DNA from 4 places in the Pseudoalteromonas sp. PAST1 genome. Region 1 is predicted to be linked to each of the others. Evidence: predicted binding sites of a transcription regulator. Region 1 holds the regulator's gene; each other region holds the start of a gene.

Region 1 (8,596 bases):
TCACAAGCCCACCTAAAAGCCAAAAAAAGATCTGTAAAGCAAGTAAATAACCAAGCCATTTATGCCCTTTACGAGCATACTTAAACAGACGTTTATTCATTATTACCCCGTTATTATTGTTATGTGGGCGCTATTTTAGGTTGTTTAGCTAGATTGCCAATGCGGCATAATGTCGCGTTAACTGTATTCTAGATTTGGTATATATACAAAACTGAGTTAAAGTTTCAGTCGATATCAATAGAGGGTAAAAACGAGAGTATGTCGGAAATTCAATTTTTAAATGTAGATCTGGAGCTTGAATCAAAGCACGATATTAGTGCGCTTGTTGCTGATTTGAAGAAAAACGCCATGGTTTTACATTATGACCAAGATGAATACCGCCAACTAGCACGTATTGAAGCAACCGCAGATATCAGCTCTCCAGATAAAGCGATTAACCAGCTTTGCGAGCTTATTGAGTCTTGCTCGCGCAATGCATTAAAACAGTGGTTATCGTGCTCAAAGCGTACATTTGATATAGGCTTTGAATCAGGTAATTCGCCTAAATGCTTTAACCAACCCCTGCATGCCGATACCTTGTTACGTATCTCTGCAATTGGCGCAGGGATTGAAATTACTATTTATCCTGTCGAAAAATAGCCTGAATTTATCGCTCTACAACAGCTGCGGTCATTCTTGATACGCAGCAAAGCTCTCCTGCGGCATTGGTAATTTTAATATCCCAAACAGAAGTTCGCTTACCTAAATGCAACGGTCTTGCTGTTGCTGTTAACGTTCCTTTGCGTGACGCTTTCATGTGGTTGGCATTAATTTCTTGGCCAACAGCATAGAACTTATTGAAATCAATCACGAAATTGGCTGCATAGCTTGCCACTGTCTCTGCTAATACAACGTTTGCTCCGCCATGAACCATACCCATAGGGTTATGATGCTCAGGAATAGCAGGCATAGTTGCCATTAAATAATCATCACCAATTTCAGTTACCTCAATGCCCATAGTTTTCATTAAAGTGCCTTGACCGGTGATCCCTTGTTCTAGCTCTTTGCAAAGCTCTAACGTGATTGGGTGGTGCCAAATACTCATTGTGTTTCCTTAGCCTGCTAATTAAAGCTAATACCTTATGGCATCTTTCGGTGTGGTTCAATGTTAGTTTTGTAGCAATATGATGGGGTTAATTTAAATTTGCGATTTTCAAATAACTGTATATACTCACAGTTAAATGTACTGTATGGAAAACCAGTTGTATGCGCCCATTAACTAAACGCCAATCGCAAATTTTAGAACTAATTAAAGTCTTTATTAAAGATACAGGCATGCCACCTACGCGTGCTGAAATAGCTCAAACATTAGGTTTTAAAAGTGCCAACGCTGCTGAAGAACACCTAAAAGCACTGGCTAAAAAAGGCATGATCAAAATGAAGCCTGGGGCGAGTCGCGGTATTCAGTTAATTGAAGAAGATGAGCCAGAGCAACTAGGCTTACCTTTAATTGGCCGTGTTGCAGCTGGTGAACCTATTTTGGCGCAAGAGCATGTTGAAAGCCACTGCCAAGTTGATCCTTCATTATTTAAACCTGCAGCCGATTTCTTACTGCGTGTAAATGGTATGAGTATGAAAGACATTGGTATTATGGATGGCGATTTGCTTGCAGTACACAGAACACAAGTTGCTGAAAACGGGCAAGTAGTTGTAGCTCGAGTCGATGAAGATGTAACAGTTAAGCGTCTAGAAAAAGCGGGTCGCAAAGTACTTTTACACGCTGAGAACGAAGAGTTTTCGCCTATTGAGGTTGACCTTGAGCATGAGTCGTTCAACATCGAGGGGTTAGCGGTAGGTGTTATTCGTAACGCTGACTGGATGTAAACGTTCCCAATTTGGTGCGTCAAATTGACTCAATTTGGTGCGCCACTGAAATTTTACTACTTAATTAGGATTTGTGAATCCTTACTCTTCATTTAAAGCCTTATATGGCGCAGTTTTCCTCTCTTTTTATATTTCGTTTTTACTCCTAAACATTAAATAACGCGCTGATTATAGTTGTTATTTCTGCACCAAAATAAACATTTATTATCATTAAAACTTGCTTATTGGTCATTTTTTAACTAATTGGTTAATACACTGTATTAACACCTAATTAATAAAAAGACACAAAAATGTGCGAGGTGTTAGACAGGGGGTCGGTATCATAAGTGGGTCAAAATGATACGTAGTCGCTCTGAACAATAAGAAAAACGAATGGGCACCTTGCTGTATCGCCTTTTCGCTTTGCGTCTTGCAATAGCATCTAAAGGAGCCGTCACATGGGTAAACTGCGTTACGCCTTGTGGCTTATATTGTTTGCACTTCCTGAGCTTGCATTGGCAAATAGCCAATACAATATGCGTAAAGGGGTGACCGATATAAGTAATAATGTTTATGAGTTACACATGACGATATTTATTATCTGCTGTGTAATCGGCATCATCGTATTTGCGGTGATGTTTTGGGCTTTAATACACCACCGTAAATCCAAAGGGGCCAAGCCTGCCCAATTTCATGAAAGTACAAAAGTTGAAATACTTTGGACTGCCATTCCATTTGTCATCTTAATCGCCATGGCTGTGCCTGCCACAAAAACCTTAATTGCCATGGAAGATGCCTCTAAAGCCGATATCACCATTAAAGTGACGGGCTCACAGTGGAAGTGGCATTATGAGTACATGGGTGAAGACATTGCCTATTACTCGATTCTATCTACTCCTAAAGATCAAATAGACAACCAAGCAGAGAAAACTGAACATTATTTGCTTGAAGTAGATAAACCGCTAGTACTTCCTATCAATAAAAAAGTTCGCTTTTTAATGACTTCAGACGATGTAATTCATTCATGGTGGGTGCCTGATTTTGCGGTTAAAAAGGATGCAAATCCTGGGTTTATCAATGAAGCGTGGACACGTATTAACGAGCCAGGCGTGTACCGTGGCCAATGTGCTGAGTTATGCGGTAAAGATCATGGCTTTATGCCTGTAGTGGTGAAAGCTTTACCTGAAGATGAGTTTGCTAATTGGCTTGCAGATGCTAAGCAAGAAAAAGCCAATGCGGCCGCAGCGGATGCTGCTTTGCTTGATCAAACATTACCGAAAGAAGAGCTTATGACCTTGGGTGAGCAAGTCTACATGGCTAGTTGTGCTGCATGCCACCAACCTACCGGTATGGGCTTACCAGGCGTTTTTCCAGCACTTAAAGGCAGCCCCATTGTATTAGGTGATGTAAAAGATCACATAGATATTGTGTTACACGGTAAGCCTGGCACAGCAATGCAAGCGTTTGATAAACAGCTTTCAATCAAGCAACTTGCTGCGGTTATTACTTATAAGAGAAATGCGTGGGGTAATGACACCGGCGATGTTATCCAACCGAGTCAAATTCAAGCCGCGATTGATGCAGCAGCGGAGGCGAACTAATGAGTAATGTTATTAACGAGCAAGCAACTGGGCATGCGCATCACGACCATCATCACCCTGCTAAAGGTTTTAAGCGTTGGCTTTACACCACCAATCATAAAGACATCGGGAGTTTATACCTGATTTTTTCACTCACCATGTTTTTAATTGGCGGAGCAATGGCAATGGTGATCCGCGCTGAACTGTTTCAACCTGGATTACAGTTAGTCGATCCGCACTTTTTTAATCAAATGACTACCGTACATGGCTTGATCATGGTGTTTGGTGCCGTTATGCCCGCGTTCACTGGGCTTGCAAACTGGATGGTACCTATGATGATAGGCGCACCAGATATGGCCTTACCACGTATGAATAACTGGAGCTTTTGGATATTGCCTTTCGCATTTTTAATCCTGTTGGCTTCGTTACTCATGCCGGGTGGCGGTCCTGCGTTTGGTTGGACTTTCTATGCACCACTCTCCACCACTTACAGTAACGACAACACCGCACTGTTTGTATTTGCTGTACATATCATGGGTATCAGCTCAATTATGGGGGCGATTAACGTTATCGTGACTATCGTCAACCTAAGAGCGCCGGGTATGACGTGGATGAAGCTGCCGCTATTTGTATGGACATGGTTAATCACTGCATTTTTGTTAATTGCTGTTATGCCTGTTCTAGCAGGGGCGGTCACTATGGTGTTGACCGATAAATACTTTGCAACCAGCTTTTTTGATGCAGCCGGAGGGGGCGACCCTGTGATGTTCCAGCACATTTTCTGGTTCTTCGGTCACCCTGAAGTGTACATCATGATTTTACCAGCCTTTGGCATTATATCGACTATCGTACCTACCTTCTCGCGCAAGAAATTATTTGGCTACGCGTCTATGGTGTATGCAACTTCATCGATTGCGCTGCTAAGTTTTATCGTTTGGGCACACCATATGTTTACCACTGGGATGCCTGTGGCAGGCGAGTTGTTTTTCATGTACGCCACCATGCTCATTTCGGTGCCAACGGGCGTTAAAGTGTTTAACTGGGTGGCCACCATGTGGCGCGGTTCAATTAGCTTCGAAATTCCGATGATGTTTGCCATCGCCTTTATTGTGTTATTCACCTTAGGTGGTTTCTCTGGCTTGATGCTTGCGATTACACCGGCAGATTTTCAATATCATGATACCTATTTTGTGGTGGCACACTTCCATTATGTGCTTGTGACAGGAGCTGTGTTCTCAATTATGGCGGGGGCCTACTACTGGTTACCGAAATGGACCGGCAACATGTATAACGAAACGCTGGCGAAATGGCATTTTTGGTTATCGCTAATCAGTGTCAACGTGTTGTTCTTCCCTATGCACTTTGTTGGCCTTGCCGGTATGCCGCGTCGTATTCCTGACTATGCACTGCAATTCGCTGACTTTAACGCCATTATCAGTATTGGTGGTTTTGCATTTGGCTTATCGCAACTGTTGTTTGTGTTGGTGGTATTTAAATGTGCCAGAGGGGGCGAAAAAGCGCCTGCCAAAGTATGGGATGGAGCTGAAGGTTTAGAGTGGGAAGTCGATTCTCCAGCACCTTATCATACCTTTGAAACACCGCCGGAGATTAAGTAATGAACCATGCACCTTTGCTAAAAAAACTGCTGATTACATGCTTGCTCATGTTTGCTTTTGCTTTTGCAATGGTGCCGCTTTACGACGTGTTTTGCGACGTTACAGGGTTGAATGGTAAGCCATCATTAGAAAAAGCGAGCGCGAGTGAATCAATAAATACACAGCGTCAAGTTGATGTCAGCTTTACCACTCACGCTCAAAGCGGCGCGCCATTTAAGGTGCAGTCTGAGCAATACAGTGTGGCAGTACAACCTGGTGCCATGCGTGAAGTTAAATTCTCAGCGAAAAACACCAGTAATGAAGACAAAGTCATGCAAGCAATTCCATCAGTATCACCGGGTAAAGCGGCAAAGTACTTACATAAAATCGCCTGTTTTTGCTTTGATCAGCAGCCAATGAAAGCCGGTGAAGAAATGGAGTTTACCTTGTTGTTTTATGTTGATACTGAGTTACCCGACGATGTTGAGGAACTGACGTTGTCGTATACCGTGTTTGATATTAGCGGGCATGTTGTGGCTAAAAACGATTAAAAGCCGCCAAGCTAATTGCTAATTGGGAGCAAACAAAATGAATCAAAATTATGAAAAATACTATGTTCCAGCCGAGAGTCCTTGGCCAATAGTTGGCGCCATCGCGATGTTTTTAATTGCTGTTGGTGCTGGTTTAACAGTGATGCAAGTAAGTGGTGAGAGCAGTAGTGGCCAGTATGTGTTGTATCTAGGCATTGCAATATTAATCTATATGGTTTTTAGCTGGTTTAAAAACGTTATTGAAGAGTCTCATAAAGGGCTTTATTCAGCGCAAATGGATCGTTCATTCAAACAAGGTATGGGCTGGTTTATCTTCTCTGAAGTTATGTTCTTTATGGCATTTTTTGGCGCACTATTTTACGCCCGTATGATTTCGGTGCCTTGGCTTGGTGGCGCAAGTAATAATGCTATGACCAATGAAGTACTCTGGCCAACCTTTGAAGCCGTATGGCCGCTATTAACTACGCCAGCGGGCGAGACCACACAAGCTATGGGCTGGCAAGGTCTACCATTGATCAACACGCTTATTCTACTTACCTCGTCGGTCACAATTCACTTTGCTCATGTTGCTATTGAAAACAATAAGCGCGGCGCCCTGAAGGTGTTTTTATCTTTAACCGTGCTATTAGGTGTGATTTTCCTTGGCTTACAAGTTTATGAGTATATGCATGCTTATCAAGATCTAGGTTTGACCTTAGATGCGGGCGTTTATGGGAATACCTTTTTCTTGTTAACGGGCTTTCACGGTATGCACGTGACACTTGGAACCATTATTTTATTTGTAGTGCTACTAAGAATTTTTAAAGGCCACTTCACGAGTGAAAAGCACTTTGCCTTTCAAGCAGCTGCTTGGTATTGGCACTTTGTTGATGTGGTGTGGTTGTGTTTATTTGTATTTGTGTACGTGCTGTAGCTTTGTGAAGCGGCGACGGGTTGGTGTGAATAAAGCCTAATTTCATTGCGGCAATGATGAGCACCAGCACAATACCTGAAAACAGCACTCGACGACCTAAGTAATGCGACATGGGTTTCGAGTGCTCTTTTGCTGACATCATCACAAACAGCGCTCTAAACAGGTTGAACAGAATATAAAGTAATAACAAAACAATAATGATTTTAATCATATTAGGTATTCCAAATGCAGTTAATTTTATGGCGCAAACAAAAGCTTAGCTCAATTATCGCAATTTGCGTTGTGATACTTGCAGTGCTTATTTGTTTACGACTCAGCGTTTGGCAATACCAGCGAGGCGAGCAAAAACAGCAGCAACTAAGCCAGTTAGCCGTTTCGAAAGAGCAAGGAGTTTTGAATTGGCAAGAGCTGCAAAATTTACCTAAAGAGCTGAACAAAACGGGCTTGCAAGTCAAAGTCTCTGGCGAGGTAAATAAACAACAGTACTGGCTGCTTGATAATCAAATTTATCAGGGGCAAGTGGGCTATGACTTACTAGTAGCGATGACAATTACCGGTGAAACCGCGCCTTTAATCGTTAACTTTGGTTGGCTAAAAGCTCCAACAAACCGTAGCCAGTTGCCAACCGTTGTGTGGCCAGAATCAACAAGGTTTTCGGCCACTGTGCAATTGAAACAAGGCAACTTACAAGGCTTCACACTCGCCGATGAGATTGGTGCAGAACAAGGCTGGCCTAAGCGTATTCAAGGCATCGATTTAACAATTTTTAGTACTCAATTAGCAAAGCCCTTACAAGGCTTTATTGGTTATCGCAATGAAGCAGATGGTATTGCAACCCCGCATTACCAGAGTGTCGTGATGGGGCCAGATAAACATTACGCCTATGCCGTGCAGTGGTTATTAATCGGCTTAGCGTGTGTAGTTATTGCTTTTTTTGCGATGAGAAGGAGAGGTTATGAAAATAAACCCGCTTAGTTTGTTCGTTTTGTGCTGTTTTGTGCCGTTGGCACTTGCATATGCAGCATTAAAGCTTGAGTGGTTACCGAGTGGTTCGAGTAATCATGGTGAGCTTTTAAGTGAAGAAGTGAAGCTAGTTGATTGGCAACAAGGCGAACCTAAACAATGGACTATTGCGCTTAATTATCCAAAAGAGTGCACTGATGTTTGTGCAAACCAATTAGCCAGTCTAGATAACCTATATGTCGCTTTAGGTAAAAATCAGCAAAAAGTGGATGTGGCGGTACTGACAAATCAACAGCAGGTATCGGCAAATTGGCGTCAATTAGCAGTAAGTCCTGCACTCAAAGCGGGAGACCTATATTTAGTTGATCACATGGGCTTAGTGGTTTTGCATTACCCCTACACGGCTGAGCCAGAACAAAACAGACTGATTCAAAAAGGCTTACTTAAAGACTTAAAGAAACTACTTAACTATGCGCGTTCAAGTTAAACCTCATTAAGGGGATAAAGATGTATAAAAATTATAAATATTTAGTCTTAATTACGGTTTTCTTCTCTATCTTAGTTGTTGGGCTTGGTGCTTATACACGGCTGAGTGATGCTGGGCTTGGCTGTCCTGACTGGCCTGGGTGCTATGGATTTTTAACCGTGCCAAAACATGAAACTGCTCTGTTACATGTTGAGCAAAACTACCCTGATATGATGTTTGAGGCTGCAAAAGCATGGAAAGAAATGATCCACCGCTATTTTGCCGGTGCCCTTGGCCTATTAATTTTAGCTTTGTTTGTTTTTGCATTTTTAAAACGTCAATATCCAAATATGCCGGTTAAGCTGCCATTAGCACTATTATTACTGGTGGTATTCCAAGCCGTATTGGGCATGTGGACTGTCACTATGAACCTACAACCTTTAGTTGTAATGGGGCATTTGCTCGGCGGTTTTAGTATTTTGTCGTTGCTGTTTTTATTGTATCTACGTTTAAAGACCGAACCTGTTGCTAGCAGTGATAGCGGCGCAAAGCCATATTACCGGTTAGCGCTGGTGGGCTTGGTGGTGCTTATACTGCAAATTGCATTGGGTGGCTGGCTTGCGGCGAATTATGCAGCTCCACATTGCAATGGCTTACCGCTGTGTAGCTACGGACAACCGTTTTCT
Region 2 (8,596 bases), on a different contig from region 1:
TGCCTTTAGCGATTTAAATTGGCTACGTAAGTAATGTAAAAAACGTAACGTGTAACCACGCCCATTCCCTTCGTAACCAACCATAGTGCTAGCAAATACGATTCGTGGATAACTTTTTAGTATCTCTAATAGCATAGGAACCGGAATCGCCGCTGCTTCGTCGACATATAACAGATCGCAATCAGGTTTTTCGTTTAGCAGTGTATCTGGCGCAATGTAACTAAGGTTAGCTAGTTGCTTACAGTTTTGCTCTTTGCTAACACCAAGCTCAGCGGCTAAATGTTTAAAGCTTGTTTGTACGGCTTTAGCTTGGGTGGCGCAAATTAGGATTCTTTTATCTTGAAGACTTGCTGCTGCAAGCCCTAAAGCGGCTGACTTACCACGACCTCGGTCTGCACTGATCACAAAAGGACGATTAGCGCGCCCTGTTGCGGTTTTAATAATTTGCTCAACACATGCTTGTTGTTGCTGATAATTTATCTCAGCAGTTGCTGGCGAAATAGATTGGTAAGCAGGAGGCGAGTGCTTAGTAAAATAATGTGGCTGCAATTTTAGCTTGGCGAAAAAGCGCTGATTAAAAAAGCTGTGTTTAATTGCTTCGCCATAAGAGGTAATACTTGTGAGTGCTGGGTCTTGCCAGTTATTATCATCGGGCAGCAGTAATATAAGTACACCACCAGCTTTTACGGTACCGGCAAGCGCGGCTAGTTTATCGGCATATAAACCGCTAAAACCATCAAAAATTGCGTGTTGAAACTCTTGACCAAGAATCTGGTGAGCATGTTTTGGGAACTCACTATTTGCTAATAATGAGCTGCTACTGAAAACATAGGTATTTTTTAGCGCTAATTGGTTTGCAAACTGATAGCACCAAGTTTCGCTGCCTTGCACAATGACAAGCTGGCGATGCTTTGCAATCACCAGCTCATTACATAGCGCTGTTATATACTCATTATAAGGCTTGAAGTCTTGCATACTGTGTTACAAGCCATTTACTGCCTAGATCATCAAAGTTCACTTGAATACGTGACTGTGCGCCGCTGCCTTCGTAATTGAGTACGGTTCCTGCACCGAACTTAGCGTGTAATACGCGCTGTCCTAAGTTAAAGCCGCTATCTTCAAATGCGGCATGTGTTACTGATGGACTAAAACGACCTGCCGCAGGTGGCCTTGAAACCTGTGTTTTAATACGAATTTCTTCGATACAGTCTTCAGGCATTTCGCGTAAAAAGCGTGATGGGCTGTGGTATTTTTCTTGTCCGTATAAACGGCGGCTTTCTGCGTGGCTAATATATAGTTTTTCCATCGCGCGAGTCATGCCAACATAACATAAGCGACGTTCTTCTTCTAAACGACCAGACTCTTCATTACTTTGTTGTGATGGGAACATGCCCTCTTCAACACCCACCATAAATACCAGCGGGAATTCTAGGCCTTTTGCTGAGTGCAGTGTCATCATTTGCACCGCGTCTTCGTGCTCATCAGCTTGACCTTCGCCAGATTCTAGAGAGGTATATGCCAAAAAGCCTTGCAGTGGTGAGCTGAACTCTTCATCTTCAGGAAGTTCGTATTGACCACAAGCACTAATAAGCTCTTCTAAGTTTTCTACGCGGGCACGGCCTTTTTCACCTTTTTCAGCTTGATACATTGCCATTAACCCCGAGCTTTGAATGGTGTATTTCGCTTGCTCTTCTAGGGTGAGATCGCTGATTTTATCTTCGATATGCTCAACAAGTTCTAAGAATTTTGTCACGGCACTTGCTGCACGGCCAGATAAGTGCTGCTGCTCGATAATAGCTTTAGCGGCATACCAAAGTGGCAATGACTCATTGCGCGCGCAATCACGAATGTGGCTTAGTGTTTTATCACCAATGCCGCGAGCAGGGGTGTTAATAACGCGCTCTAAAGCCGCATCATCTTGACGGTTACCAACTAAACGTAAATACGAAAGTGCATCTTTGATCTCTTGGCGCTCGAAGAAGCGCATACCGCCGTAAATACGGTATTTTAAACCTTCTTGTAGCATTGCTTCTTCGAGTACACGAGATTGCGCATTGTTACGGTATAAAATCGCGGCGTCTTGTAATGCATTACCTGCATTTAGCCAGCTACGTAGTTTGCTGCTAACAAAGCGCGCTTCGTCTAATTCATTAAACGCAGCGTAAACTGAAATCGGCTCACCATCATTGCCGTCTGTCCACAGGCTTTTGCCCATGCGTTCAGCATTGTTTTTGATCAGCGCGTTTGATGCTTTCAAAATTGTTGCCGTTGAACGGTAATTTTGTTCAAGGCGAATGGTTTCGGCTTCGAAGTCAGTTAAAAAGCGTTTGATATTCTCAATTTTTGCGCCACGCCAGCCATAGATACTTTGGTCATCATCACCTACGATCATAATACTGTTGGTGTTACCTGCGAGTAATTTTAACCAAGCGTACTGAATCGTATTGGTATCCTGGAACTCGTCTACCAGCATATGGGCAAAACGCTGTTGATAGTGACGTAAAAGTGTTGGGTGGTTCTTAAGTACTTCGTAGCAGCGCAGCAGTATTTCTGCAAAGTCGACTAAACCTGCGCGGTCACAAGCCTCTTGATATGCAGCATAGACTTTCAGCATCATTTGCTCATTAATATCGTAGGCTTGAATGTCTTTAGGGCGCAGACCTTCATCTTTTTTTGCGCTGATATACCAACCAAATTGTTTTGCAGGCCACTTTTTATCATCGATGTTCATCGCTTTAAGTAAGCGTTTGATCATACGTTGTTGATCGTCAGAATCTAAAATTTGAAAGCTTTCAGGCAAGTTCGCTTCACGGTGATGGGCGCGCAGAATACGATGAGATAAGCCGTGGAAAGTACCAATCCACATACCACCAACCGGTGCTTTTAACGTTTCTTCTACACGAGTGCGCATTTCTTTCGCGGCTTTATTTGTGAAGGTTACCGCAAAGATACTGTATGCAGAAGCTTGCTCAACTTGCATGAGCCATGCGATGCGATGAACAAGTACTCGAGTTTTACCAGAACCTGCACCTGCAAGTACTAGCATATTTTGCAATGGGGCTGCGACTGCATCCCGTTGTTTGTCATTTAAGCCATCGAGTAATTCAGAAACGTCCATCGTTACGCCTTTTCAATCTATAATGGGTGGAGTATAACAGGTGTTTATGCAAGGCTAAATAAAATACTGTTTTTATAAACAGCTATTTTGGCAAGTCATTAAAATTGAAGTATTAAAATTGTGAATTTGACCGATTTTTAGCAAAAAAAACTAAAATCAAAATAACGCTACTTTTTAACACTCTGATTTGTAAGCCATAATAAGTTGGCATAAAGTGTGTTTACTAAAAGTATAATCATTAAAAACTACAGAGGTTAGTATGGCAGAGCAAGGTTCTGGCGGTAATGTAATCGCAGCAATATGTAATATCTTTTTTCCTGGTTTAGGGCAATTGGTACAAGGCCGTTTAATGGCGGCTATTGCATTCTTTTTAGCATGGGTTATTAGTGGGGCACTAATTTACGTTGCAGTTGGCTTTATTTTACTGCCAATCGTATACCTATGGGCGATTATTGATGCTGCGCGCTTCAAATCGCGACTCTAGCTATTTTAATAGCATAAACACGAGCGCCATGTTGGCGCTCGTGCTGATTTAAGACTACAAAACTCGCCACGTTTAGCTGCAAACGATATAATTAGCAGATAACGTATTAAGAGTACCCTCCATGGAATATCAATTTATCCGCGATCCTATTAGCGGTTTACGCATTAAAATCTCCTCTGAACATGCCGTCATAGGCCGTTGGCTAAACGAAGAAATCGGTAAAGAAAAAATCGCGATGGTACAAGCATTAATCTCCGCGGTTAAGAGCAGTCATGAGTCTTTAACCTTACAAGGTCAAGAAATTGATTTGATCTTAAGTAAAGACGAAGCGCTATTCGAAGCACATGCGTTACATCAAGACAACGAAGACTTAGTTGCCTACCAAGATGATGATTTAATGCTTGAAGAAGAAGGCTTGTGTAGTGGCTGTGGTTTTGAAGACTTTGTTGATTTAATTGAATCTTGGCAAGAATTTACACAAGGCCGATAAGCAGAAGCATATTCTGCTTATCGATTACTAAATTATTGCTCGCTCACTGATTTAACAGCGGCTAGTAATAAATCTTCTGTTAAGCGTACTTTGTAATTTGGGTTGGCGTATTGAAAATTAACTAACCCATTAGTGTCTATCACAAACACTGCAGGTACGGGTAACGCTACTTTCACTTCGCCCTCTAACGAGACAAAGTTAACCCCAAGTTTGTTGCGGTAAATCTTTGCTGTTTTGTCATCTAAGTAAAACGCTAAACCTAACTTTTGTGCCAACAAAAGGCTGTCGTCAGACAATAATTGATAGTTTGGTGAAGTAATTTTTGATTCAGCGAGCTTTTCAGGACTATCTGGCGAAACGGCAATTATCTGTGCTCCTAAATCCGCTAGCTCTTTCTCAATTTTTTGGACATTGGCCAATTGCTTTGAACAATATGGGCACCAGCCACCACGATAAACAATGAGCACAGTCGTTTTTTCTTTAAAACGCTCAGCGAGTGAGACGGTTTTACCGTATTGATCTTTTAACTCAATATTTGGCACTGCTAAGCCGGGTAATAATGGGCTAACTTGCTCTGCTGATTCGGCAATATTGGTTGCAGTCGCGGCAATAACTTGGCTTGATAGTACAAATAGTGCACTAATGAGTAGAGATTTAAACATAGGCTTCCTCGTTTATTTTTATCAACTGCAAAGCAGACCTGATCATATGTGTTTTTATTTCATCAATGACAAAATTATCTGTAGTATATACATAATTGAAAATGCAAGTTGGGATAAAGAATGTCTGCTAATTTACAAAAACTCGTTGTTATGCTCGAGATGCAAAATGCGATGAATACTAAAGTTCATGAGCAATGGTTTAGCCAAGGTTTTGAATGGTATCGTGCAATTTGGGTTGAGTGTGCTGAAATGCTGGATCACTACGGTTGGAAGTGGTGGAAAAAACAAACCCCAGATACAGAACAAGTTATTTTAGAGTTAGTTGATATTTTCCATTTTGGTTTATCTTTACGTATTGATGGTGAAACCAGCTATGAGCAGTTAGCTGCACAACTTGAAGCTGAGTTAAATGCACCAGTTCAAGCCGATGATTTTAAACAAACACTCGAAGTGTTAGCTGGGTCAGCAGTCGCTGAAAAGAGTTTTAATGCAGCCGCATTTGCAGGTTGTATGGCGCAAATTGGTATGGATATCGATGACTTATACCGTGGCTATGTTGGTAAAAATACCTTGAACTTCTTCCGCCAAGATCATGGCTACAAAGATGGTAGTTATATCAAAGTGTGGAATGGCCAAGAAGATAACGAGCACTTAGTTGAAGTGGTAAAAAGCCTAGATACAGAGCATGCAGATTTTGCAAAACTTGTATACCAAGGCTTAGAGCAGCGTTACCCGAAGTAATTATTTAACGGGTATAAACTCGCGAAAATCGATGGTCGATAAAAAGCCATCGAACTGTTTATGCGGTTGCTGACTATCAGGGTTGGCAACCGCAAGTATATGACCAATACCAAACTCTTTTGCCGCATCTAGCACGGCGGGGCTGTCATCCACAAATAAAGTCCGTTCCTTATCAAACTGCCATTCTTGATGTACTTGTTGCCATAATGGTTGATGCTCTTTACTCACGCCATATTGGTGAGTTGAGATCACCCCATCTAAGTAATTATCGATAGCAGTGTGTTCAAACTTTAACATGGCACAATCTGGGTGCGCGTTAGTAAGCATGATCAATTGCTTGCCTGCTTTTCTAAGCTCAGTTAAGAACGGCGGAACATCTTCACGAATTCTGATTAAATGTTGAATGTCACGTTTCAGTGCCATAATTGGTAAATCAAGTTGCTGCTGCCAATAATCTAAACAGTACCAATTAATTTGTCCGTGAACTTGTTGATAACGATGTAAAATGTCAGCTTTTGCTGCGTCTAAACTGATTTTATGTTTACGCGCATATTGCTCGGGAATAACGGTTAGCCAAAAGTAATTATCAAAATGCAAATCGAGTAGGGTGCCATCCATATCTAACAACACAGTATCGATTTTTGACCAATTTAACATAGGCAATTCACTTTAAAAGATTTATGATGAGCATAACTGCCATGATAGCAAATTAATGCCAATGACACAGAAAAAGCATCCTACACCACCGCAAATTTTGTCTAATGAAGTTGTCGCTAAAAGTCGACTATTTACTGTTGAGTCTCTCGAATTGAAGTTTTCAAATGATGAACAAAGGCAATACGAAAGAATTCGTGGCGGTGGCAGAGGTGCAGTGATGATAGTGCCAGTAACGGCCGATAACGAACTGTTATTAGTGCGAGAGTATTGTGCAGGCACCAATGATTATCAGTTGGGTTTTCCAAAGGGCTTAATTGACCCAGGCGAAACACCTCAGCAAGCTGCAGACCGGGAGCTTAAAGAAGAAGTTGGTTTTGGTGCTAAGCATTTCGCTGAACTAAAAAAAGTCAGCATGGCGCCAAGTTACTTTAATGCCACGATGCATATTTTGTATGCTGAAGATCTCTACCCTGAAACCTTACCTGGTGATGAGCCAGAACCGCTTGTCGTTGTAAAATGGCCAATAACTGATTGGCAATCATTATTGCAACAAGAAGACTTTACTGAAGCACGAAGTGTCGCAGCTTTGCTATTATTAACAAAGTACTTAGAGTCGGGAGCGGGCAATGAATGATTTTTTAGAACCGTGTATTCGGTTAGCTGAGCAAGCAGGCGATGCCATTATGGCCATTTATCAGCAGGATGATATTGGTGCTGAGCAAAAGTCAGATCATACTCCGGTCACCAAGGCTGACTTAGCATCAAATGATGTATTAATGGCGGGTTTGAAGAGCATAGCCCCCGATATTCCAATTATGTCAGAAGAAACACCGATCCCAGCGCTGGCAGATAGAAAAGATTGGCACCGTTATTGGTTGCTTGATCCTATGGATGGTACCGGGGAGTTTATACTTGAAAGCGGTGATTTTGCAGTCAATATCGCTTTAGTTGAAAATAATCGCCCAGTGCTGGGTGTTATTCATTGGCCAGCGAAACAAGTGACTTATTTTGCAAGTTATCAAAATGGCGCATTTAAACGTGCAAATGGCCAAGATCAACAAATTTCAGTAGCAACACCCGATAATTTAACCTTAGCAGTAAGCCGCAGACAAAAAATTGAAGCGGTCAGTCAGTATTTAAACACTCAGTTTGCGACAGTAGCATTAGGCTCATGCTCATTAAAAGCCTGTATTATTGCAGAGGGTAAAGCTGATTGCTTTTTACGTATCGGACCAACTGGTGAGTGGGATACTGGTGCGTCACAAGTGATTGTTGAAGAGGCCGGTGGCTGCATTACCGATGCTGAATTCAATCCGTTAACTTACAATCAACGAGAAAGCACAGAAAACCCTGATTTTATCGTGATGGGTCACCCCGATTGGGAGTGGCAAAAAATGATTAGTCCTCATCAGCGTGCATTTTAACTTTGTTTTGTGTGCTTTTTGTTCGCTTGAGTTAAATTTGTCACTATAACCCTTGATTTCTAATCTTATTGCTATATGATAGCGCTCTCTCTGAAACAGGGCGTCGTTAACATGCTCATGTTACTTAGAGATTACAGGCGCGGGATGGAGCAGCCTGGTAGCTCGTCGGGCTCATAACCCGAAGGTCGTCGGTTCAAATCCGGCTCCCGCAACCAATTTTTAAAAGATTGGTGTAATGTTGGAACTATAAAGGTCGTCGTCACGGCGTGAGGCATTCACTCTTCACCTTCACAGCTCCCGCAACCAATTCTTTGAATTGGCTGACTTCTTAAATTAAGTGAGAAGTAAAATAAACTTAATATTCAGGCGCGGGATGGAGCAGCCTGGTAGCTCGTCGGGCTCATAACCCGAAGGTCGTCGGTTCAAATCCGGCTCCCGCAACCAATTTTTTGAATTGGAAGGCAAGTTGTTATGTAAAGCAACTTTAAATAAATCTACAATTTCAGGCGCGGGATGGAGCAGCCTGGTAGCTCGTCGGGCTCATAACCCGAAGGTCGTCGGTTCAAATCCGGCTCCCGCAACCAACTGAAATTGAAGATTAAAATTAAATGAGTTTGATAAGTAGGCACGCGAAAGCGTGTTTTTTTATGCCTGAAAAAGTAAGTCTTAAGTAATCATATCACAATCAGTTTGAAGCCGAATCGTGTTATTTCGCGCGTTATCTTTTGAATATTGCGCGATATAAAATCGCGCCTACAATGCTCGCTTACCGCTATGATAACTCACGCCTAGCATGCTTAAGGTAAGCTTGTAGACTTTCTTGCCAAAGTATTAGGGCTTCGGTTAATAGTTCTTTTAAGGGCTTGTTATCAAGCAACTTACGTTCGATGCGCTTCAGCTCTGTACCGTATCGATTAAATCCTAGCTGCAATGCTGTGCTTGCTTGACGGTGAATCAGTTTGATGCACTGCTCTTTGTCATCATCTACAAGTTGTTGACAACGAATGAGTTTATTTCTAG
Region 3 (8,596 bases), on a different contig from region 1:
AAACTAGTAATGTAGCTAAAAGTCAGGGAAAAGATATCATTTTTCTAGAAGATACCTAACCTACGAAAATGGTTTGAGTGAACTAAAAGTAGTGAAGAAACTAAACTTGCGGATGCACTTGAAGCTAAACTTCTGAAAATAAAATTCTTTTTAATGCCTCGGCAGAATGTGAAGAAGATCTACCTCGGCATTGTAACTGATATAGAGGCCTAGATAGCATTTCACCTTTAACTTGACTCAAGCGCTTTAACTTTTTTAGTTGCACTAAATCTTCTGTGACCACATTTGGCAATATGGCTATTCCCATTCCTTGTGCGACTGAGCGAGCTATAGCTTCATTACTCCCTAGTTGCATACTATTGCTAACTTTTATACCTTGTTTTTCTAACATTTTAACTGACATTTCACGTGTTCCAGAGCCTGGCTCACGGAGTAACCAAAACTGTTGGTTAAGCCATTCATTTATATTAGGGCTAGGCTTAAAATGAGGTGGGGTAACGACACTCATCAAATCATCTTGCCAGTGTGTAGGTACTATCTTTTTTTCTGTTGGTGTCCCTTCAACAAGAGCCAAGTCAATTGAGCACTCAAGCAACGCATGTTCAATCTTTTCCGTATTTTCGACCTTCACTTCAACTTTTATATTTGGGTAAGCACTACAGAACCTGGCTAAGTAAGGTGGTAACCAATAACTTGCAATTGTAGTGCTAGTACCAATGACAATTGTGCCACGCTTTAGTCCGGTACGTGACTTTATATCGTCTATTGCCGTCTTTTCAATAGCAAAAATATTACGAGCATGTTCATATAAAGCAACTCCGCCCTCAGTTAATGCGAGTTTTCTCCCTTTTGTGGCACGTTCGATAAGTTTAAGACTTAATTGATGCTCTAGCTCTTTTAACGCTTTAGATACCGCTGGCTGACTAATGAAAAGAGTTTCTGCCGCACCCGAGAAGCTTTGCAATTTCGCTACAGTATAAAAGACTCTCAATGCGTTCAAGTTCATAAGATAACCTTAAGTTATTAAATCATAAAATTAATGTATTGGAGTTATATTTTGGGTCTTTCTAAAATGCAGTCAAGTAAATAAAGCAATTTATTGAAGGACGTTTATGTTGTTCTATACGCGGTGTCTATTTAAATCCCAAACAAAAAAACTCACAGATAGTCGATGGTGGTTGGGCCTAATGTTGGTAATTACATTAGCAAGTATATCAATAGCCCTAAGTAAACTTTCCGTTTTGCAAAATGCACAAGTTAGTTCACTCACTATTGGAATTATCCTCGGCATCATAGTAGGAAACAGTTTGTTTTCCCGTATCGCAACTCATACTGATATTGGAGTAGACTACGCAAAAAGCTTCTTACTTAAAGCTGGCATCATTTTATTTGGCTTTAGAATTACATTCTCACAAATAACAGAAATTGGTTGGTTAGGGCTAGTTATTGATTTAGCCATATTACTAGGTACATTTATCCTAGCAATTCAGTTAGGTAAACGTTTATTTAAACTTGATGAGCAAACAACTATTCTTATTGGTGCTGGGAGCTCTATTTGTGGTGCTGCAGCAATAATGGCAACAGAACCAGTTATTAAAGCACAAGCACATAAAGTATCTATTGCGGTCGCAACAGTCGTTGTATTTGGAACCCTAAGTATGTTTACTTACCCCTTAATGTTTGAATATATAGGGTTGAGTGAATACGAATACGGTATTTTTGTTGGTTCAACCATTCATGAAGTAGCTCAGGTAGTTGCTGCGGGTACCGCTATTAGTGCAAATGCAGCCGACACGGCAGTAATTGAAAAAATGTTAAGGGTAATGATGCTTGCCCCATTTTTGTTTGGTTTATCATATTGGCAAAAACGAAAGGATACAAAGAAAAACTATAACTTAGAAAAATCTTCAGACCTATCAATTCCTTGGTTTGCGGTTTACTTCATTTTAGTAAGTGGATGTAATTCACTAATTAACCTATCTCAGAGTACAACAAACAATATTGTGTGGTTTGATAATATATTACTCACTATCGCCATGGTGGCATTGGGACTACGAACTCACATTGGGGCAATTCGTCAAGCTGGAATAAGACCCCTACTTTTGGGAAGTTGTTTGTTTATATTTTTAACGTTAGGCGGTTTCGGAATTAACACTGGAGTAAAAGCACTTTTATAGTTGGGTTCAACTACAGGCGAATCGTTAAAAGTGCAAAATATGATTAGTCTGATCTTGCTTCCTAGTCGTTAGCGAGTAGACGTGAAATCTCTCTCAAATACAGTAATAAAAATTTACTACATGATTTTTTAAGAGGAGCGCTTGACCGCACCTGCGAAGGCAAAATTTAGCGGTCAAGCGATAAACTATTATGAATGTTTATGGTTGAGAATTCAGCTCAATTGGAGAGAAAAAATCAGAAATAGGAGGTTTAGCTGTTTCATTGGGCCAAAGTATATTCTCTACTTGTTTGCTCTGCTCCCAATGAACAAAGTCAGGAGCTTTGTCTATTTTCGCCTTTTTAATATTGGCACCAGAAGCGCTACTCAAATTATCAGCAACACTTTCAACAAAAGATAACACGTTTGGCTCATCAGTTGCTGCATTATAGTATGCAATCAAAACCCCATTGAAGAAAACAGCTTTATCACCGTCTTCCGCAGAAATTGAACATAAATCCATAGTTACTCCAGCTCATATATTTTTGCCAAAGCTATCATATGCATTAAATCGCGCCTGATTCTGGGAAAAAGGTTTAAATTTAACTAATAATTGATGAAATCACATAGACCGCGAGCCTAAAAGAAACTTCTTGGTTGTAATGTGGAATATTCACATCTAAAATTACTGTTTATTTGTACAGTATTTTGTGATTATGCTTAGCAAACTTACCCCTTCAACCACAGAATTACCTATTGCAGACTTTTCAGTTGCTGCAGGTTTCCCCAATCCATGCGAAGATCACCTATCCGACTCAATCAGTTTAGATGAGCTCCTAATTAAGCGCCCTAGTAGTACATTCCTATTCAGGGTGTCAGGCAACAGCATGTCCCCAGACATTACTGACGGCTCGATAATAGTTGTAGATAGGTCAGTAACAATTAAAACTGGACGAATCGTATTAGCTACATTAGACAACGAATTTGTTGTGAAAGAACTACAATTAAAAAACAACAAAGCCGTTTTTATTAGTAAAAACCCCGACTTCGAGCCAATTGAAATTGATATCGATGAAAACAATGACTGGGATACTCATGTAGTCTGGGGCGTTGTCACTGGTTTAATCAAGATATTCTAATTATGTGGGTTCTTTGCGACATCAATGCTGCTTACGTTTCGTTTTGCCAACTCTTTAACCCCCAATACGACTTTGATAAAACCCCTCTTGGCGTTCTTAGTTCTAACCAGGGCAATGTTGTAGCTCGAAATCAAGCTATCAAAGATTTAGGTATCAAAATGGGAGAGCCAGCATTTAAAGTTAAACAACTGGTGGCTGCGCATGGTGGTCACTTGTGGGGGAGTAATTTCACGCTGTTTGGTGATTTGAGTAACCGTTTTCATACCGAGTTAGAGTACTTCCTATTCGATACAATACGATACTCTGTTGATGAATGCTTTGGGCGCATCGATATAAACTTTACAAAAGATATAAAAGACTACGCACACACCATACAGAGGACACTTAAGAGGAACTTAGGTATTAGTTGTGGCTTGGGTATATCTCAGACAATGACACTAGCGAAACTTGGAAGTCACTGCGCCAAAAAGAAAGAGTGGAAAGAACACACCAATGGTGTGGTTGTATTAGATTCACAATACAAAATTGATTGGGCTCTCAAACATACTCCTGTAGAGGATATTTGGGGGGTTGGAAGTAGAACTACTAAAAAGCTAAATAAATTTGGAATCTATACGGGGTATGACCTTAAAAATGCCGACATTAGTTGGATCAAAAAGACGTTCACAGTTGTTCTTGCCCGTACTGTGGAAGAGTTACGAGGAAAATCTGCGGTTGAATTGAAAGATGTAAACGACTCTCGCGATAGAATTTGCGTATCTCAGAGTATGGGAAAACCGGTGATAGAGCTTACGGAGCTTTCTGAAGCTGTTACAGCACATGCAACAAAGGCTGCGTTTAAACTTCGTCGATTTAAATCTTACACATCGGCAATAACAATATTCATCCACACAGATTCATTTAGACAGGCAGAGCCGCAGTATCATAAGTCACAATCAATTAAACTACCCTACCCCACCGCGGATACATCAACACTGGTGTCTTATGCAAGCTTTGCATTAAAAGCTATTTATAAGAAGGGGTTTAAATACAAAAAAGCTGGCGTTATTTTTGAAGAACTTTCATTACACGATGATATGCAACAACTTGAACTGTTATCTGAGACTTTACCACTGAATATTAGCTCAAAAACGTTGGTCATTGATGAGATAAATAGAAAATTTGGACGTAGTGCAATAAAGCTCGCAAGTGAAGGGTTCTCTCAGTCTTGGCGGCCTAAAGATGATTTAGCACCTTTGAGTTATACAACAAAACTTTCAGATTTACCTATTGCGAAAGCATAAAGATTATTTAGAAGAACCCTACCAAGGTATAAACCCCAGAGTAAATAAAATAACCCAACCCAATTGAAAGAATGGTAATGTTAAAAGCCAACATGAATAGCTTAAAATTATGCGATAAATCGGGCATTTCCATGATGCACCTATAGTGTTTTTTAATGTTATTAAATCATGTATAGCAGACTATCTTAAATAATTCCTTAAATAAAGATACAAATATGCACGAAATACCGGTCCCATTTGGTATCAATTACTCAGGCCATTTAATTGCAGCTCAATCGATTCAAGTGGGCGGAACCTATACTTGTCCATATTGTGGTGAAGCGCTTATGTGTGATTTGTCTTCTATGCAAAATAAGATGCTCATCCACCCAAAAACTAACAACTGCATCAGCCTAAGTGATAGTTATAAGAAAGCCAAAAAACTAATTAAAGATGTCATCTTAGAAAACAAAAAGGCTGAGACAACAATACAGATCCATCAAAATTGCTATCAATGCCTCAAAGAAATACAAAGAGATATAAAATATTGTACATTTGAAGGGGTTCAAACTGATTATTACTACCATGACTCAGTATGTGATGTGATTGGGCAATTTAGCCATAAAGGACAGTCAATCTATTTGGGCATCGAAATTGTATCTGAACAAGAGCAAGACTGGAGACCATATAGCATTTCAAATGGTTCGGCATTAAGAAGCTGGATCAAACTTAATGCCTCTGACGTTCTTAAAGATCCATACAATTGGCGACCTCTAAACTCAAAGCTATCACCAAGGCTTTGCCAATCATGCAGCAATACCAGCAAGAAAGGCTCTAAAATAATTGCTGTTGCAGATAAGTTCTCAATTCCTAGAGAGCTGTACACAACTGCTCGCAAATCCCCAGATAAGCCGTTCATAGCCGACATTGAAACTTGCTATAGATGTTCAGAAGTAATCCCCGTGTTTTGGTGGTTAGGGACGCCATTTTGCGAAGATGAACCACCATTTCCGCGCCCTTATACAATTGAGCTGAGATTTTCTAAGCAATACGGCGGTAAGTACTGGGCAAACACTTGCCCTAACTGTAAATCAATACAAGGTGATAACCATCTCCATGTATTTGAAACAGCGCAATTCAAAGATTTACTATCACCTAAAGTTAAAAGCAGGGAGTCTAATGCTATTAGCATGCTCATGGAGCGTACCAAGCTATTCTATTAGTGCGCTAGCTATGGGCGCAGCACTTCACTAATGAAAGGCATTAGTAGGAAGCGTATAGCCGCGTATTCACACACTAAATAAAGCAGCCCTAAAGCCAGGCTAAAGTTAAAGCATAAAATTATGAATATAATCGCGGTGAGTAAGAGGAAAGCTAATAAAATCATAGCTAAGATGTTAGGGTTTTGAATTAGCCAGTATATAAACACTTTCATGGTGTTAACTGCCCAATGCTTCAAAGTCTATCAATTCTCCTGTATATGTATCCTTTACAACCCCATTTTCAACGGTAACGAAGATAACATTATTCAACCCACTCTTCTTAGTAATACGGATAGAAGCATATGACGAAACTAGTTTTCTAACTATATCTTCAAGCGTCTTAACATCACTTAATTTAACGTCATCATGCCCAATTCGTTTTAAAGTAAACATTCGATTACAACTCCTTTGATTGTGATGTGAGTGCCAAGCAGACATGCAAACGATGGCTCTCCCTATCATTGCTATACCAGCCACAAAGCCTATGAACGTCACAAATAGCAATATGAAATCAGTTTTACCTGTCATACAAAACAGATAAGCATAGAAAGCTCCTGCACTAAAAAACATCAAACCCAAACACAGCTCAAATAAATTAAGCCATCGCTCGGCCATTGAGTATTGCTGATTATTCATAGAAAACACCAGATAATTAATAACTGACGACCATCCTATGCTATCCAGTAAATCGCGCTTAACAGCGTGAAAAAATCAAAATTTATAAGAAAAACAGGCTTTTTTAAGAAGAATTTGAGATAATATTTTTTGAGCATTAAAAATTAGCTCATGCATTAATTTTCGCTTTACCATCTAAAAATTAAAGCATACACTATAAAAAAACACATTCAGTAAGGTTCACAATGACTATCTCTAAAGTAGAAGCTACCGATATCTCGTTTGACGAGCTAAAAGAAGGTTCAGAACTGTACATTCAACGCCGTAATAGACGCCTTCTAAATAACCACCGCAAAGAGCTTAGAGTGTTTACTAAAGCTGAAGCAGTGGCGTACTTAGATATTGATGCAAGAACGTTAGATAAGTACTGCAAAGCTCTAAAAATTAACCCAAGAAGACATGAAGAGAGTCAGTGGTTATTGGATATCGAAGAGGTCTACAAAGTACGAGATTCACTTCCTGATGAACTAAAAAAACAATTACCATTTGTTCGCAGTGAAAGCCAAGACCTACAAGTTATAGTTGTTCAAAACCAAAAAGGTGGTGTTGGTAAGACTGTTACTGCAGCTACAGCTGCATCTGGTTTGGCAACTGAGTTTCATCAAAACTATCGTGTAGGCTTAATTGATATGGATGGCCAAGGCACTTTATCAATGTATTATGCCCCTGAATCAGCACAAGAAGGCTGCTTATCTGTTGGTGACTTAATCATGGGGAACTATGAGCTTGATGAAAACGAAACGCTAAAAGAAGCTATCAGTGAAGCGTTCTTGCCGACCACTATTCCTAACTTGCGTATTTTACCAGCTTCACAATCAGATCGAGCAATTGAGGGCTGGTTTCATGAAGCAGTATTCAACCAGCAACTAAGCTCTCCTTACTCGATACTGCACGACATCATTGAACAAGTTAAAGATGAATTCGATATCATTATCATAGATACGCCTCCATCATTAGGCTACGCGACATACAACGCTTACTACGCTGGTACGAGTGTTATTTTCCCATTATCTGTTACTGAAAATGATATTGATGCTACGTGCTCATATTTTAGTTATATCCCGCAAGTATGGACGCTACTAAAAAATGCGAAACACCCGGGTTATGACTTTATGAAAATACTGCTTACAAATCACAAAGAGAGTTCAACCACTACTGATTTACAGAACAACCTTTATGATAGTTTTTCAACTTACCTTTACTCAACAGAGTTCAACAATAGTGAAGCTGTGAGACAAGCTTCATCATTACTATCAACCGTATTTGATATGTCTAAAAGTGAATACCCTAAAACCAAGATGACTTTCCAGAATGCACAACAAAATGGATATGAAGTTACCAGCCAACTACACCGTGATATTCAAAAAGTGTGGCGCGAACAAGAGAAGGAGCAATAAAAATGGCTAAAAAAAGAGGTACGGTCTCTCCACTCGGCAACACTGCAGGCTCAGAAGAAGCTATTGCAGATAGCAATAAGAACCAACTTGAGAGTTTGGCCAAGCGCTTGAGAATTGAAGCTGAAAAGAGTGAAACACCACTTGATGAAGTGCTCTCTAAGCATCTGGGAGTAGTCAGCGTAGGTCAAAGTAAAGTCTGGACATTAAAGTCAGGCCAAGAAGCCACATTCACACCGGTTACGTTGTCATATGAGCAGCTTAAATCAAATACAGTCGTCACTTTTGAAATCAATGGGCGCGAACAATCACTATTAACAGAAGAGTCGCTTCAAGACTTATCAACATTAGATAATCAACAGTTCTACCCAGCAATTGGTCGACGTCTGCCGGATAATAAGATTGACGTTCTTGATGGTTCACGCCGTCGCGCCTATGTACTTGAGAAAAGCGGTGCTATAGAAACTTTCTCAATGCTAGTTACTGATGACGAAATCAGTCTAAACGATGCAAAGGCTCTCGCTACATCACTACAGTCATTTAAAGAGCACAGCTTACGTGAAATTGGATTACGCTTAGAGCGAGACAAAGAGGCGTACTTAGCTGAACATGGCAAGAAGTTGAACCAGGCTGAGTTAGCGGAACGTCATGGCTTAAGTCAATCAAAGGTAAGTAAAGCACTACAGGCCGCAACAATCGATAGTGATTT
Region 4 (6,552 bases), on a different contig from region 1:
CATCTGGTTTGCTGATTCCCAGATTTTTGCGGCTAATTGTTGCTTGTTCATGTTATTTCCTATTCTGTGACCATGTCAAAACCAGGCGCAATCGCAAGGTTACCGACACCGTATAAAGTTTGATAATTTTTTAACCATAAATGAAATTCGGGTGTTTTTAGCTGAGCCGCTTTGGAGCAATCGACATTCCAAAGCCGAAGCAAGTACCCAGCGGTTGCTGCTCTGATCTCGACCTTCATCACGCCACCCGTCATACCATAATCCAGCTCTATCGCTTCGCTGTGCTCTATGCGTGGGTGTGGCACTAACTCCAGCTCTACAAATCGGTTCCATTGCCGGTCTTGGGTTTCGAGCTCGGTTTCAGACAACCTCGAATCCTCAAGTACAACCGCTGCTTTAATTCGGGTAAGCACAAAGTCACGGAACTCATTATGCTTGCGGTCATAACCACGAACGTGCCAACGCAGGCCATTGTCTACCAGCGTATGCGGCACAATTTCACGCGTGGTTTTACCGCTCGATAACGATACATAGGTGATACGCAAGGCTTTGCCTTTGTGTATGGCCTCGGTGACTTTCGCTACTATCGATAAGCTCGGCTTGTTAAGGTGATAAGGCGCTTCACACGCAAGAGGTGGTTTTACCTTTCCAGTAAAGCCATCGCCGTACCCTTGGCTAATCGTCGCCAGCGTTCTCACAACGTCGTAGTCGAACAAGGGCTCAAATGCTTCACCGCGCTTGTGCAACTTGAGCTTTTGGTCATACTCAATGTTGCCTGGCGCAAGCTCTCTGTACATGGTGAAGTCTTTCGTTGCTTGTGCGGCGGCTATACTGAAGCGATCGACTAAATCCGCTCGCACCGCTTCGCCCTTAAATAATAAGGTGAAATCAATGTGGGCAATGCGATCTCTGGTTGCTTGTGGCAACTGCGCTATCTGCGAAAGCCTATCTGGCTTCGCCACTACTGTTTGTTTCAGACCATCATTTGTCATGCGTCTTGTTTATCCAATTCAACCAGTTTTTTAAAAATTCTGTTTATAAAGTACGGACCGACATCGCGTAATCACATTGAAAAGCATCACTCAATGCTGCTCTTCATCCGCAATGACTAATCAATCTCTACTGGTTGAAGCTGGACAGATGGCCATAAAACACTGAATAGGCCTCAACCTAATTAATTTTATTAGGTATCATCCTATCACAAATTATTTTGTAGGGAAGAATAAGCGGCAACTTTTTGATCTTGATTGCAATTGCCGCTCAGGTATGGGCGTGAAGGCCTTGTTTCGTGTCATTGCTGATAGCCGCTATCAATGCGCCACCCGAACCAGTGGCACCACGATGTTACCGCGATGAGATCCCCTTTTGTCCGGTTCTGTAGACATCAGGGCTCGTTGCTCACTCTCCCGAATGCGCCTAGCAACTTCTGCCTGGGCTGGTAGCAATGGCAGCATCCCTTCAGCAATCGCGTCTGGAGCTGACTCTTGGCCACAGGACATCAAGTGCTTCCATGGATCTTTAAGAAAGCGCTCGAACGTGATGCCAAATTCAATGATGCGGGCAGAGACGAATATTTCGCCCCAGTATTCAATGTAGGTGTCTTGGTACATGGAAAGATTCCTCTTGTTGGTTAAACCATAAGTTCACTTTCCATTTTCCAGAGGTTTTCAAATATGCAAGAGGCTATGATAAAGCCTTAAATCGATTGCGGGCATCTTTGTAGTCATAGTGGGCATGTTCTGAGCCACGATGGTACAAATCATCAAGATACGTTTGCTCCAGCGGCAACTCGTCTTCGCTGATTTCCCGCCACCAATGTTTGTTGGCACCTTTCACACCGTCATGCCAGCGGTAACCGCGTTCTTTTAAATAGTCCTTTACGTCAAACGGCGCACCAAACGCACGAACTAACACAGTTCGCCTGTCTGCTTCAGACAATAAGTTTGCAACGGACTCAGGCAACAAATGGAACAACCAGGCCATCGCCAAACAATCGGTTGCAGCTCGGTGTCCTTCATAGAACCAACCTAAGCGAAGCAGCAGGTACTCAAGCTTTCGACTTTCAAAACCCAGTGCTTTCCAATCTATGCCACTGGCTGAACAGGCCCAAGATAGATGGCCTAATGCGGCAAACCGCTTTTCAAAGAAAGGACGATCAAACTGTGCATTATGCGCGACCACCAGCGGATCATCGGATAACCAACTCGCAACCAGTGCATCATCAATGCGCTGGCCTTGCACCATATCATCGGTGATACCGGTTAACTCGGTAATCAGCTCAGGGATTGGCTTGCCGGGATCTTCATACAAACTTATCACATCAACAATCGACACAATCCGCTTAGCAGAGGGGCTGTAAAGCACCTTAACCATACCAAGCTCAATAATGGACTCGTCATCGGCAGACAGTCCGGTTGTCTCTGTATCGAGCAGCACCATTGGCTGTTCGTCACCGACTACAGGAGATAGTTCAAGTGGCCAGGACTGCGGCTCACGCGTTAATGGAATACGCTCCAGCAATCTAAAATCTTCTGGTCTTTCTGGGATATCCGCGAGGCGCTCTAGCGGAAATGGCGCAGGGGCTCTTGTCATTGATGGTTCCTCTTCAATTCTATTGTTCGCTTTGGGTTATTTCACTGTGCCCTGTTCGTTTATAAACGCGTTTGTACAAAATGCACCTTGAATACCTCAGCGTTTTTTTAATCTTTCTACTGGGTGAACCCATGTATGAAGGCTTTGGCTAAGCCTTTCAGAAAGTCTTAGCTAAACCGTTTTGGTAACCCTTACCGATACCCTTTACGTATGGCTTAGGCAACCCCTTTTCAAACGGTTGCAAAAGGCTTTAACTGAGTTCGACTGAGCATTTTAATGATGCTCCTGACTTCGCTTTAAGCCAGTAAATTCAATACGAAGCAGAATTTTACTAACTGTTTTGAAACCCTTTGCAAAGGGTTCAACAAGCCTTGTTTGACGGTTACTTGACCCATGCGTTAACCAGTAGCAGTAACAGGATCAGTAACAGAAGCAAGAGCAGTAGGCAGAAGCAGTATTGTCCAAGCCTTGCAGGCTTTGACGAGGGCGAGCGATCCCCCACATCTAGTTTTTCAACACAAAAAATAAATCACCCACGACACAGCGTCTCAGTCGAACAACTACAGTTTTACCTACAATTTTACTTGTAGAAATCAGCATAGCATTAGATACTGTATAAACAAACAGTATCAATTATAATTTTTCGAGGTTCGTCATGAGTGTCTCGCTGATAGGCCGTAGCGGCGCACTTGCCTTCATCAAAGCCAAGCGCCTTCGTATTCCATTGTTCATGGAACGTGTTTCTGCTGGTTTTCCTTCACCAGCGCAGGATTATGTTGAGCAAACGCTCGACCTCAACGAGCTGTGCATCAAGCGACCGGCTGCAACGTTCTTTGTGCGTGTTGAAGGTGATTCAATGATTGATGCCGGGATTCACCCAGATGATATTCTGGTGGTTGATCGCTCTGTTCAAGCCGAACACGGTGACATTGTCATCGCTGGCATCCATGGTGAACTCACGGTAAAGGAGCTTCAACTAAGGCCGTGCGTCAAGCTGATCCCAAGAAACCAGGCGTATGAGCCCATTCATATTCCTGAAGGGGCAGAGTTAGAGATATTTGGTGTGGTCACCAATGTGGTGCGAAACATGCGCCGTAAGTCGTGACTGTCCCATGCCTGTATTTGCCTTGGTGGACTGCAACAACTTTTACGCCAGTTGTGAGAAGCTGTTTCGTCCTGATTTAAAAGATACGCCGGTTGTGGTGCTGTCCAACAATGACGGCTGCGTGGTTGCACGCTCGCGTGAAGCCAAGTCACTCGGTATTAAAATGGGCGTACCCGTTTTTCAAATCAAAGCTGAAATGCAGCGTCATGGCATTTTGGCATTCTCGTCCAACTACGCACTGTATGCAGATTTGAGCAGTCGAGTGATGCGCACTTTGGAGGAGATGGCACCACGAGTAGAGGTTTACTCCATTGACGAAGCGTTTTTGGATTTAACCGGTATCGAGTCTGTCCTATCCCTTGTCGAGTTCGGACAACAAGTGCGGGAGCGCATTGGCCACTGGATTGGGATCACCGTTTGTGTAGGCATTGCACCGACTAAAACACTCGCCAAGCTGGCTAACCATGCCGCCAAGAAATATCCCGCCACTCAAGGGGTGGTAGACCTGACCAATCCAGATCGGCAACGTCGATTGCTCGCATTAGTCCCGGTTGATGATGTTTGGGGCGTTGGTAGACGGCTTTCAAAGCGATTAAATGCTTTGGGTATCACCACAGCCCTAGACCTAGCCAATGCCTCTCCTAGAGCCATCAGAGACCAGTTCTCGGTGGTTTTAGAGAGAACTGTCAGAGAGCTCAATGGTGAGTCGTGTATTGAACTTGAAGAGATCCCGCCAACTAAGAAACAAATCGTTTGTAGCCGTTCATTTGGCGTAAAAGTAACGCAATTTGAATTGTTACGTGAGGCCGTATGCGAATACGCAACCCGCGCCACTGAGAAGCTTCGCAAAGAACAGCAGCAAGCCAAAGTGCTGACCGTGTTTATACGTACCAGCCCCTTTAAGGACAACGAGCCGCAATACAGCAACTCTGCATCAGGTGAGTTGCTGATCCCCAGTTGCGATACGCGGGATTTTATCGAGCTAGCCAATCACTTACTCAAGCGGATTTGGAAGGATGGTTTTCGTTATGCCAAAGCGGGCGTCATGCTGTCTGACTTTTACGATCCTGACATGTTTCAGCCAGGACTATTCGATGACGTATCGACCCGCTCTAATAGCCAACAGTTAATGTCTGTATTGGACAGCATTAATCAAAGCGGTGCCGGAAAGGTTTTCTTTGCTGGACAAGGTACGAAGAAAGATTGGTCGATGAAGCGAGAGCATTTGTCTCCCGCCTACACAACACGCTGGGACCAGTTACCACGAGTGAAGTAGACCCGGTGATTCAATAGGCATTCACTCTGCGACGTAGCATGTTGAGCTTATCAACCTGGCGTCGAATATCACTGAAGAATTCTTCTTTCTCCATGGCCAGATAAAGCTAACCATCTTAGAACCTATTTCTTATGCCGGGTTCAATGCAGTGTAGAACTGTGTATTGAATGAACAGGACGCCGACTTCAAGCGCAAGACATTGACTATTCATAAAAGAAAAAATGATCAAAAACTCGATTTTACTAATGAAAAGGGTTCTGGACTGAGAGATCTCCATGGGAGCTTTTGAACACGGATACCCAGAAAAAGCTGAAGTCCTACACAATGTGACGATTCAAGTTTTGTCTCAGGCTTAAGCCCCTGTTGGCATAACGTACCTCCTCTGTGTAACGGGGGATTGAATTAAGTTTTTTCACGTAACTACTGACGAAGCCCCACGAAAATGCGTTCACAAAACCTACACTAAAACTCAATTAAGTGCTATTATGTTCAAAATTCAGCACCTATGTTCACATAAAGGCCTAAAAATGAAGTATGCGAGAGAATTATCAAAAATTATTGAAGGTGGAGTGCTTGGAAAGATCAATCAGGTAAAAGCTTATACAGAATTTCTTGCAGACAAATTAGAAAGTGATGGAGAGCATAAGATTGCCAAACGATTAAGAACTTCCATGTCCGATAGTCTTCTGGCTTCTGGCTATAACTTAGCATCGGCACAGCCAGCAAGGCAGTTGAGAGCACCTGTTGATAAAGATAGCCATATGGCGTTAGCTGATATTACCTATCCAGGGTCTAATCATTCTGGCATGGCAGTTCTTGATGCAACAACTAAAGCTCAAGTTGATGAATTTATTTCCTTTGTTTTAAAAGCAGAAAAATTAGCTGATGCAGGCCTAAGTAGTGCCCCATCGTTATTGTTGTATGGTCCTCCTGGTTGCGGTAAAACACTACTTGCTCACAATGTAGCCGCACAACTTGAACTACCGTTGTTCACTGCTCGTTGCGATTCTTTGGTATCGTCGCTTCTTGGCTCAACATCTAAGAATATAAGATCACTTTTTGACTTTGCATCGCAGCAGCCATGCGTTTTGTTTTTAGATGAGTTTGATGCTTTAGCTAAAGCAAGAGACGATCAACATGAGTTGGGAGAGTTAAAACGTGTGGTAGTCAGTCTGCTTCAAAACATCGATGCACTTCCTAAAGATACAATAATCATTGCCGCAACAAATCACGAACAATTGTTGGATCCTGCTGTTTGGAGACGCTTCGAGCTTCGAATTAAACTAAATGCTCCAGATTCTGTTACAAGAGAACAGATTTACCGTAATGAGTTAGCAGAGTTTTCTCCATCTAAGCTACAGAAAACAGTTGAGCATTCAGTTGGACTATCGGGAGCAATTATTGCTCAAATATGCGTTGCAGCAAAAAGAAAAGCGATTTTGAATGATGAAAATCAGACTACTGAGCAAGAGTTGTTGTATCGGATTGCAATGGTTCGATACTCAAATGTAATTGAGTCTGAAAAAGAAGCCACGGACAAACTAGTAGAGTTGAAAAATCTAAACTCAGAACTTTTTAC

Evidence for each region. Region 1 encodes LexA, which represses DNA repair genes until DNA is damaged. Its sites were predicted from a motif close to TACTGTATNNNNATACAGTA; they were not measured.
Region 2: a site for LexA is predicted at 3,183-3,202, ahead of uvrD (DNA helicase II). Genes of this name have one in related genera too.
Region 3: a site for LexA is predicted at 2,842-2,861, ahead of L1272_RS17310 (LexA family protein). Genes of this name have one in related genera too.
Region 4: a site for LexA is predicted at 3,202-3,221, ahead of umuD (translesion error-prone DNA polymerase V autoproteolytic subunit). Genes of this name have one in related genera too.

What each region holds. Positions count from the first base shown of each region.
Region 1 is NZ_JAKGBH010000015.1:73,913-82,508, reverse strand. Features, by position in the region: gene L1272_RS09585 (hypothetical protein) at 1-100, opposite strand, end outside; gene L1272_RS09580 (hypothetical protein) at 259-639, shown strand; gene L1272_RS09575 (PaaI family thioesterase) at 647-1,084, opposite strand; gene lexA (transcriptional repressor LexA) at 1,246-1,863, shown strand; gene coxB (cytochrome c oxidase subunit II) at 2,301-3,443, shown strand; gene ctaD (cytochrome c oxidase subunit I) at 3,443-5,038, shown strand; gene L1272_RS09555 (cytochrome c oxidase assembly protein) at 5,038-5,568, shown strand; gene L1272_RS09550 (cytochrome c oxidase subunit 3) at 5,606-6,481, shown strand; gene L1272_RS23220 (DUF2909 domain-containing protein) at 6,381-6,692, opposite strand; gene L1272_RS09540 (SURF1 family protein) at 6,707-7,456, shown strand; gene L1272_RS09535 (transmembrane cytochrome oxidase associated protein) at 7,437-7,931, shown strand; gene L1272_RS09530 (COX15/CtaA family protein) at 7,952-8,596, shown strand, end outside.
Region 2 is NZ_JAKGBH010000065.1:3,555-12,150, forward strand. Features, by position in the region: gene L1272_RS20590 (GNAT family N-acetyltransferase) at 1-975, opposite strand, end outside; gene uvrD (DNA helicase II) at 953-3,118, opposite strand; gene L1272_RS20600 (hypothetical protein) at 3,378-3,602, shown strand; gene L1272_RS20605 (YacL family protein) at 3,724-4,092, shown strand; gene L1272_RS20610 (peroxiredoxin-like family protein) at 4,125-4,754, opposite strand; gene L1272_RS20615 (dUTP diphosphatase) at 4,875-5,495, shown strand; gene yrfG (GMP/IMP nucleotidase) at 5,496-6,152, opposite strand; gene nudE (ADP compounds hydrolase NudE) at 6,214-6,786, shown strand; gene cysQ (3'(2'),5'-bisphosphate nucleotidase CysQ) at 6,779-7,576, shown strand; tRNA gene L1272_RS20635 (tRNA-Met) at 7,715-7,791, shown strand; tRNA gene L1272_RS20640 (tRNA-Met) at 7,944-8,020, shown strand; tRNA gene L1272_RS20645 (tRNA-Met) at 8,084-8,160, shown strand; gene L1272_RS20650 (ATP-binding protein) at 8,349-8,596, opposite strand, start outside.
Region 3 is NZ_JAKGBH010000041.1:13,651-22,246, reverse strand. Features, by position in the region: gene L1272_RS17325 (LysR substrate-binding domain-containing protein) at 125-1,006, opposite strand; gene L1272_RS17320 (YeiH family protein) at 1,113-2,177, shown strand; gene L1272_RS17315 (hypothetical protein) at 2,376-2,678, opposite strand; gene L1272_RS17310 (LexA family protein) at 2,872-3,294, shown strand; gene L1272_RS17305 (Y-family DNA polymerase) at 3,297-4,577, shown strand; gene L1272_RS17300 (hypothetical protein) at 4,793-5,779, shown strand; gene L1272_RS17295 (hypothetical protein) at 5,996-6,454, opposite strand; gene L1272_RS17290 (ParA family protein) at 6,679-7,890, shown strand; gene L1272_RS17285 (ParB family protein) at 7,893-8,596, shown strand, end outside.
Region 4 is NZ_JAKGBH010000042.1:29,837-36,388, reverse strand. Features, by position in the region: gene L1272_RS17575 (type I restriction-modification system subunit M N-terminal domain-containing protein) at 1-51, opposite strand, end outside; gene L1272_RS17570 (WYL domain-containing protein) at 60-992, opposite strand; gene L1272_RS17565 (hypothetical protein) at 1,311-1,610, opposite strand; gene L1272_RS17560 (3'-5' exonuclease) at 1,684-2,592, opposite strand; gene umuD (translesion error-prone DNA polymerase V autoproteolytic subunit) at 3,248-3,697, shown strand; gene umuC (translesion error-prone DNA polymerase V subunit UmuC) at 3,705-4,973, shown strand; partial or broken gene L1272_RS23295 (conjugative transfer protein MobI(A/C)) at 4,984-5,079, opposite strand; gene L1272_RS17545 (AAA family ATPase) at 5,501-6,552, shown strand, end outside.